DNA from 2 places in the Micromonospora sp. NPDC005171 genome. Region 1 is predicted to be linked to the other one. Evidence: riboswitches for the same ligand, from Rfam matches in the RefSeq annotation. Region 1 holds a riboswitch; the other holds the start of a gene.

Region 1 (4,207 bases):
GAGCAGGTCCGCGTCCATGTTGACGTCGAGCAGGTTGGCACCGCCGCGGACCTGCTCCAGGGCCACGTCGACCGCGCCCTGATAGTTGTCCGACTCGATGAGCCGGCGGAACTTGGCCGAGCCGGTGACATTGGTGCGCTCACCGATCATCACGAATCCGGTGTCGGGTCCGATCGCGAACGGCTCCAACCCACTGAACCGGGTGGTTTCCGGCAGGGCGGCAACCGTCCGTGGCGGTGTGCCGGCCACGGCGGCGACGATCCGGGCGATGTGGTCCGGTGAGGTGCCGCAGCAGCCGCCGGCGATGTTGAGCAAGCCGGACGCGGCAAACTCGCCGAGCAGGCCGGCGGTCTCCTCCGGCGTCTGGTCGTAGCCGCCGAAAGCGTTCGGCAGACCGGCGTTGGGGTGACACGCCACGTAGGTTCCGGCGATCTTGGAAAGCTCCTCGACATGCGGGCGCATCTCGGCCGCGCCCAGCGAGCAGTTCACGCCGACGACCAGCGGATCGGCCCGCTCTATCGAGCGCCAGAAAGCCTCCACGGTCTGCCCCGACAGGGTCCGGCCGCTGAGGTCGACAATGGTCACGGAGATCCACAACGGCAGCTGCGGCGCGACCTCACGGGCCGCGGCGATTGCGGCCTTCGCGTTCAACGTGTCGAAGATCGTCTCGATCAAAAGCAGGTCGACACCGCCCTCGGCCAGGGCCGAGATCTGCTCCGCGTACGCCGCGCGCACTCCGTCGAAGTCGACGGCGCGATACGCCGGGTCGTCGACCCGCGGCGACAGCGACAGCGTCACGTTCAGCGGCCCGACCGAGCCGGCCACGAACCGGCCACCGAACTCGTCCGCCGCCTGCCGGGCCAGCCGCGCACCCTGAACGTTCATCTCACGAACCAGTGACTGGAGCCCGTAGTCGGCCTGGCCGATGCTCGTCGCCGTGAAAGTATTGGTGGTGGTGATGTCGGCGCCGGCGGCCAGATACCGCCGGTGTACGTCCAGAATGACGTCTGGCCGGGTGAGGTTGAGCAGGTCGGGATCACCGCTGACGTCCTGCGGATGGTCGACGATCAGGTCGCCTCGATAGTCTGCGGCGGTGAGCTGCGCGCCCTGCAACATCGTTCCCCAGGCGCCGTCCAACACCAGAACACGCTGGGACATCAGCTGCCGCAGCGACGATGCATTGTCTCTCTGGCTCAATGACGCGCTCAAGCGGCCACCTCCGAAGCTCGGAGGCGCCCTTGTTGAAGAAATGAGGGCCGAGCGTGGCGGGCTCCGCCCGTCGCAGCGCCTCTCGACCGACAGGCAGATGCTACCCGATCCGTTTGCCTGGACGCCCCCGTGCGGCGTCGGCGTCTGGCTGCTGCGATCACGCGGCAAGCCCGATCGTGACGAGCACCGCCCTTCACGGGCGATGTAGCGGCGGGGCCACATCGCCGTACGAAACGACGACGCGGCGTTATCCGCTCAGTAGGAGGTCCGAACTCGGCGCCGTCCCGCCGGCGCGGATCACTTCTGAGCTGCGGGGTTGGAGAAGTCGGTATGACGGTGGCGCGTCCTCCGCAGTCGCCGAGCCGAAGCATCCGACTGGACGGAGGACGCGCAGGCAAAGTTCACTCCGACCGGCAACGGCGTAGCGGTATGCCGAATATTCATGGCGAGGTTCGTCCCATGTTCGTCGGGACCGTTAAGGTCTGCGGTGGCACAAACGTTGCGAGGTGCCCTGCGCGAGTGGGGAGAATCGGGAAGCCGGTGTGAGTCCGGCACGGGCCCGCCGCGGTGACCGGGGAGCTGCCGCCCACGCGTACCAGACGCAGCCACTGACCCTGCGGGGTTGGGAAGGCGGGTGACCAGCGTAGATCCGGGAGTCCGAAGACCGGCCTCGCGTCATCGACCCCGTCAGGGGCACGAGCGCAGCGGGAGCCTGCCTTGAACACCGGACTCTACGAGACCATCCACCGCCGCCGGGACGTACGTGCCCAGTTCACCGGGGCGCCGATCCCCGACGAGACGTTGAACCGGGTCCTCACGGCGGCGCACGCCGCGCCGAGCGTCGGCCTCTCCCAGCCCTGGGACTTCATCCTGGTCCGCGATCCCGAGCTGCGGCAGGAGTTCCACCGGCACGTGCAGCGGGAACGGGACACCTTCGCGGCCACTCTCGAGAGTGCGGCGGCGGAACGCTTCAACCGGATCAAAATCGATGGCGTACGTGAGTCGACGATGTCAGTCGTAGTCACGTACGACCCCGAGCGGGGCGGACCGGCCGTGCTCGGCCGTCACGCGATCGCCGACGCCGGCCTCTACTCGGTCTGTCTGGCGATCCAGAACCTGTGGCTGGCCGCAACCGCCGAGCAACTCGGGGTCGGCTGGGTCTCGTTCTACCGGGAGCCGTTCCTACGCGACCTGCTCGGCATCCCGGCCACCGTCCGCCCGGTGGCGTGGCTCTGCCTCGGCCCGGTCACCCATCTGGAGCAGACGCCGGACCTGGAGCGGCACGGCTGGCGCCAGCGACGCCCGGCGTCATCGGTGATCCACCACGATCGTTGGACGACGGAGTGACCGAGTGGTTCTGACGGCGCTCCCGCGCCAGCCACCCCGCGTGCATTTTCGAGGCCTGCATGTCGAGGCGCCTGCCGATCTGGACGGGGCCGAGGCGCTGCTTGACGCGCAAGTGCACGACCTTGCCGACCAGGGGCTGCGGTGTCCGCGTCGGGCTGTGGTGCGGGCGTGACGATCCGGTCCCGCATACCGTCAGCGCCCTGCTCGCGGTAGCGATCTGTCCAGCGTTTCGCGGTCCGCCCGGAGCCGTCATAACACCGTGCCGCCTGAGCGACGGGCCAGCCCTCGTCCAAGACCAGACGCGCCACGCGCAGACGTGCGCGTAAGGGAGCAGCATGACTGTGCCGTGCGAACAACAGAAGGACGGTACGGGCCGCCTCGAGGCGGCCCGTACCGTTACCGAACGCCGGGCGCGTCACGCCCGTCTGCCGGAATGCTGGTGCGTGAGAGTTCCCTGCCTACAGGTCGGCCTTCGCCACGCGGGAGGATTCGTAGTTCGTGGAGGCCTGGGGCAGGCCCGGCACGGTGGAGACGTTCTTGACCAGCATGCCGGTCTTGGCGTCGATGGTCAGCACCTCGCTGCCCTGGCCGCCGAACACCTCGGGGCCGGCGGTGATCGTCAGCGTGGCCTTGCCGTGGGTGGTCGAGTTCTTGACGCTGACCGCGGAGATGGTGGACAGCAGACGCAGCACACCGGCCCGGACCTGCGTGTTGCCGTCGCCAGCGGACAGCGCTTGGGTGCTGTACGTCCACAGGGCGTTGTCGAAGTGCCGCTGAACGGCCTGGGGGCTGTACGGCTTTGGCTCGGCGTTGCCGCCCTTCTGCTTGATGATCACCTGGGCGTCCGCCTGCTGCTTGTCCCACACCGCCTTCTGCGCTGCGGGGTCGAGGCCCACCAGCGGATCCTTGGCTGCCTTGAGCATCTGGGTCCGGCCGTCGGCCGGGCTGCTCTCCGCCGCGGCGACGGCTGCCTTGAGGAGCGGAGCGTAGCCGCCGTCCGTCATCTGGTCCTGATGACGCGTGATCGCACGCTTGATGTCCTTCACGCTGTTGCCCGTATAGATCGCGTGACCGTCGGTGTACAGCGTGTAGACGACCTGCATGGTCTTGGTGCCGTGGACCTGCGTCGCCTTCACCAGCCACGCGTCGCCCGCCGACGGGGTGACCGTCTTGATGGACCCGGCCAGGGTCATCAGCGGCGCGCGCTCGGCGGACCCGTCGACGGTGGTCGAGCCCGAGGTGGCGGCCGACGAATCCTTGCCGGCGTCCGTGACCCCGGTTGCCGACGAGTTCAGCACCACAGCGACGACTGCCGCCGCTGCGGTAACCGCCACCCCGGCGCCGATACCCCATCGGCCGGCGATACCGATCCGGCGGCGGCGCTGAATCGCCGGGCTGGATTCGCGGTCCCGCGTGGTTGTCGTCGTTTCCATGGTTGAAGTCGCCTCCATAGTCGTGTCCTCCGCTGATATCGCGCCCAGCAGCCGCACGGTTCCGGGGTCGGTCATAGCCGCCCGCAGCACCGCCCGCGCCCGCTGATACGCCTCCGGGCGTAGTGGTTCTGCGCTGCCCAACGCACCGACCAGATCGAGCTCGTCGGTCATCGGTGTCTCTCCTTCGCGCTGTTGCGGTCCTTCAGAAGCGCGGACAC
Region 2 (4,207 bases), on a different contig from region 1:
AGCCGCCGTCCGCGACGGCGGCGGTCAACCAGCGGTACGCGGCCAGGTAGTGGTGACTCGGCGGCAGGTCCGGGTCGTGGTAGATGGCGATCGGGTTCTCCCCGAAGCCGCGGGGCGGCTGGATCAGCAGCACCACGTTGCCGAAGCGCAGCCCGGCGAGGACGATGTCGCCGCCCTCGGTGTACAGCTCGCCGGGCGGCTCACCCCAGTGCTCCCGCATCCGCTCGCGCAGCTCGACCGGGACCTGGTCGAACCAGCGCCGGTACGTCGACCCCGGTATCCGGGCCTCGGCGGCGGCCAACTGCTCCGGGGTGAGCCACTCCACGTCGTGGCCACCGGCGGCGATCAGCGCGTGGATCAGCGCGTCGCCGTCGTCGGGCGGCGGCGCGTCACCGAGGTCGTAGCCGGCCTCGACGAGCGCGGCGAACAGTCTGACCGCCGAGGCCGGGGTGTCCAACCCGACGGCGTTACCGACCCGGGAGTGCTTGGTGGGGTACGAGCTGAGCACCACGGCGACCCGCTTGTCGGCGTGCGGCACGTACCGCAGCCGGGCGTGGCGGACCGCGATCCCGGCGACGCGGGCGGCCCGTTCGGGGTCGGCGGCGTAGACCGAGAGTCCGTCGGCGTCGATCTGCTTGAACGAGAACGGCACTGTGACGATCCGGCCGTCGAACTCGGGGATGGCCACCTGCATGGCGGCGTCCAACGGGGACAGTCCGGCGTCGCTGTCGGCCCACTGCGCGCGGGTGCTGGTGAGGCAGAGCGCCTGGATGACCGGCACGTCCAGGGCGGCCAGGGCGCCGACGTCCCAGGCGTCCTCGTCGCCGCCACCGGAGGCGTCCGCGGCGACCGCGCCGCCGGCCGCGAGCACCGTGACCAGCAGCGCGTCACAGCGGGCGAAGAGTCCGAGTGGGCCGGCGCCCGCGGTCAGCCCGCGCAGCGAGCCGCAGAAGATCGGCAGCGGGTTGCCGCCGGCCGTTCGCACCGCCTCGGCCAGCACGTCGACGAATCCGGTGTTGCCGGCGAGGGCGTGCGCCCGGTAGAAGACGATTCCCACCGTGGGCCGGTCCGGGTCGGCGGGGTGTTCGCCGTGCACCCCGTACGCCGGGGTGGGGGCGGGCGGGGCGAAGCCCTCGCCGGTGAGCAGCACCGTGTCGGACAGGAACCGGGCCAACTGCCCCAGGTTGTCCGGCCCGCCCTCCACCAGGTAGGCCAGCGCCTGGGTGACGACCCCGGACGGCACCGTGGAGATGGCCATCAGCTCCGCGTCGGGTAGCGCCTCACCGCCGAGCACGACCGTCGGCACTCCGGTGGCGAGCACCGCGGCGAGGCCGTCCGGCCACGCCTGCCGACCGCCGAGCAGGCGTACGACGACGAGGGCGACCCCGTCGAGCAGGGCGGGCACCTCCTCGACGGTGACCCGCGCGGGGTTCGCCAACCGGTAGTCGGCGTTGCTGGCGCGGGCGGCCAGCAGGTCGGTGTCGGCGGTGGACAGCAGCAGGATGCGCACGGTTGGCTCCGGAAAGTGACGCCCTGGGCCCCGAGGGGGCGACCGGGACGATGCGGACGGGTACGGCGTCAGCCGGTACGACGGCCCGGGCGAACGACGCGCCGACGCGGGCGTCGGGGCCGGTCAGCGGCGGGCGCTCGGCTCAGCGGTACCGGAAGCCGGCGGCCTGGCGCACGCCGCGACGGCCGGCCCTTGGCGTGCGGGCGCGCCCGGTTCCGGGCGCGCTGCGGCGCCCTGTGCACAGGTTATGACGATGCTCGTCGATGAATGAGACGCCGTGCGTCATCGGGTCCTCCTCGGGTGTCCACGCCCTGGGGTACGTCCCGACGGCCGAAGTATCCTGGCTTCCGGATCGACGCTCTCCCCCGGCCTTCCAACCGCAGACACACGGCCGTGACTCACGAGGGGGGATCGCTCCCCGGTGACAGTGGCGGGACCGCGTCGGATTCGCACCGACTTCCTTCACTGCCGTCAGGCCGCGAATGCTGCCACACCGCCGCGCCGCCGGTCAACGCCGGTCAGGCCCTACCAGGCGGGTGGAACTCATCGAGATTCGGCGATTGGCGCGAGCGTGAATCCGCACGCCGCAATGCCCCAGATCAATGCCCGACGTCCTTTGCTCTGCTTACCTATGCGCACCGGACACGGAGCGTCACTGGTGCCTATAGGTAAGCAGAGCAAAGGACGGCCGAACGAACTCTGACCTGCGCCGATCATCCGGCAGCGCGATGCCGGCCGACACCCTCACCGAGGGTCGGCGATCGCCACACCAGTGTCCGTGATCAATCTCGGAGGTCGATCTCCTTGGTCGCCCCGCAGTTCCACCACCTCGCCGGTCGGGTCTGGCTCTGTCCGGGCGATCCGGACCCGGAGGCGGTCCACGCCGGCGTCGCCGTCGTCGTCGACGAACGCGGCAGTGTGATGATCGACGCCGGGCAGAGCCCCGCGCCCGCCGGCGACACCCAGGCCGCGCTGGCCGCCGCTGGCACATCTGCGCCGGCCGGAGGACGGCCTCGACCTCGACCTGACCCCGGCGGCACCGCCCCGCCGGGCACACGGAGGCGGGCACCTCGCGCCGACACGCCGTGCCCCGTCAGAACGATGAGGCCCCGGCCACGAGCGTTCGGGCGGTCTCCGTCCACCAGTAGAGGACCTCCCGGCCCGACCGGCGCTTCTGAAGCAGACCGGCCTCGGTCAGCACGCGCAGATGACCACCGACCGTGCCGAGCGGCAGCCCGGTCGCGGCGACCACTGCCGTGGTGCTGACCGGCTCAGCCGCCTGCACCAGAATCGTGCTCCGCGAGTTTCCCAGCAGGCGGCGCAGAGAATCCGGTGTGGTGAGAGCCTCCTCGGCGAAGATTCCCGTCACTGGATAGACGATTCCGAAGCGGTCGGGCAATCTCCAGGAGATCCAGCCTCCCCGGCAGTGGGCCGCGAAGAACGTCAGCGTCCCGCCGCGCACGTCGGACGGTGGGTAAGGCCGCTCCTCGACCTGCAGCCGGCCGTTGCCCAGCCAGCGCGTGCCGGGCCGCATGTCGTTGATGACCCCGGACCATCCGTCCCTGCCCAGGCGGGAGATCCGGGACACCACGTCGGCACGCAGCACCGACTGCCGGCGCGGCCAGTCCGCCTCGACGGTGTGGCGCCAGACCCAGCGCAGAAGAGCGGCTGTCCGGCTCGCCAACCCGGACCCGCGCAATTCCGGGGCCAACGGGGAACGTACGTGGGCCAGATCGGCGCGGATCCGGTCGTCCGACAGCGACTCCAGCTCCACGAGCTCGTCGTCCAGCGTCATGTCCGGACGGGCGGGCGGCACCGTCAGGAAGTCGGCCATCCAGGAGGACGATATCGCGTGCGCCAGAAGGGCCCTGGTCACCGGATCATCGTCGAGATGGCCCTGGAAGGCGTCGACATGCTGGTCCCGCCAGACCCGATGCCACGGCAGCGGCTGACCTCGGCGCAGGATATTCAGCGCCCCCAACGTCTCGGTGAGCTGCGAGGTGCCGAAACGCGCCTGCGCCATCACTTCGGCGTCGACCAGGAACACCGCCACGTTTCGCCTCCGGTCGAAACTCTAGGGAGGCGCCGCGGGATGTCCCAAGCTCCCGGCCATGCACAGCGACACCCTCCCAGGCCACCCGACGACCGTGAGCACGCGGAACTTCAACGCTCTGTGGGGCGGTGCCGCCGTCACCAACCTGGCTGACGGCGTCGTCAAGCTGACACTGCCGCTAATGGCCGTCTCGCTGACGGACTCCGTTGCGCTGGTCGCCGCCGCCACCCTGGCCAACACCCTGCCCTGGTTGCTCTTCTCACTGCCCGCCGGCGCCCTCGCCGACCGGGTGGATCGCCGGCACCTGATCATGACGATGGCCGCCGCGCGCGCCCTGGTCCTGGCCGTGCTCATGGGTGCCCTCGTCCTGGGCAGCCTTCCGCTGGCCGGCCTGTACGCGGGGGCGCTGCTTCTCGGCACCGCCGAGGTATTCGCCGACACCACCCGGATGGCGGTCGTGCCGATGGTCGTACCCCGCAACCGCATGGAATCCGCGTTCGCGAAGTTGACCGCGACCGAGACCGCGGCCAACGAGTTCATCGGGCCCCCGCTGGGTGGACTGCTGGCCGCCGCCGGACTGGCCGTGGCGCTCGGCGCGGGCGGCGTCGGCTACGCGGGCGCACTGCTCGCTCTGGCGGTCATGA

The links. A riboswitch is a leader RNA that binds a small molecule or an ion and turns the genes downstream of it on or off. The one in region 1 is predicted to bind cobalamin.
Region 2: it holds a riboswitch for cobalamin, as region 1 does, so the genes downstream of both, cobN (cobaltochelatase subunit CobN) here and bluB (5,6-dimethylbenzimidazole synthase) in region 1, are expected to answer to the same signal.

The regions. Positions count from the first base shown of each region.
Region 1 covers NZ_JBEXIM010000022.1:72,705-76,911, forward strand. The annotation lists gene metH (methionine synthase) at 1-1,197, opposite strand, end outside; cobalamin riboswitch at 1,697-1,897, shown strand; gene bluB (5,6-dimethylbenzimidazole synthase) at 1,927-2,556, shown strand; partial or broken gene ABZU74_RS23145 (helix-turn-helix domain-containing protein) at 2,691-2,975, opposite strand; gene ABZU74_RS23150 (hypothetical protein) at 3,015-4,160, opposite strand; gene ABZU74_RS23155 (sigma-70 family RNA polymerase sigma factor) at 4,157-4,207, opposite strand, start outside.
Region 2 covers NZ_JBEXIM010000045.1:24,884-29,090, reverse strand. The annotation lists gene cobN (cobaltochelatase subunit CobN) at 1-1,510, opposite strand, end outside; cobalamin riboswitch at 1,844-1,973, opposite strand; gene ABZU74_RS30160 (helix-turn-helix domain-containing protein) at 2,604-3,563, opposite strand; gene ABZU74_RS30155 (MFS transporter) at 3,658-4,207, shown strand, end outside.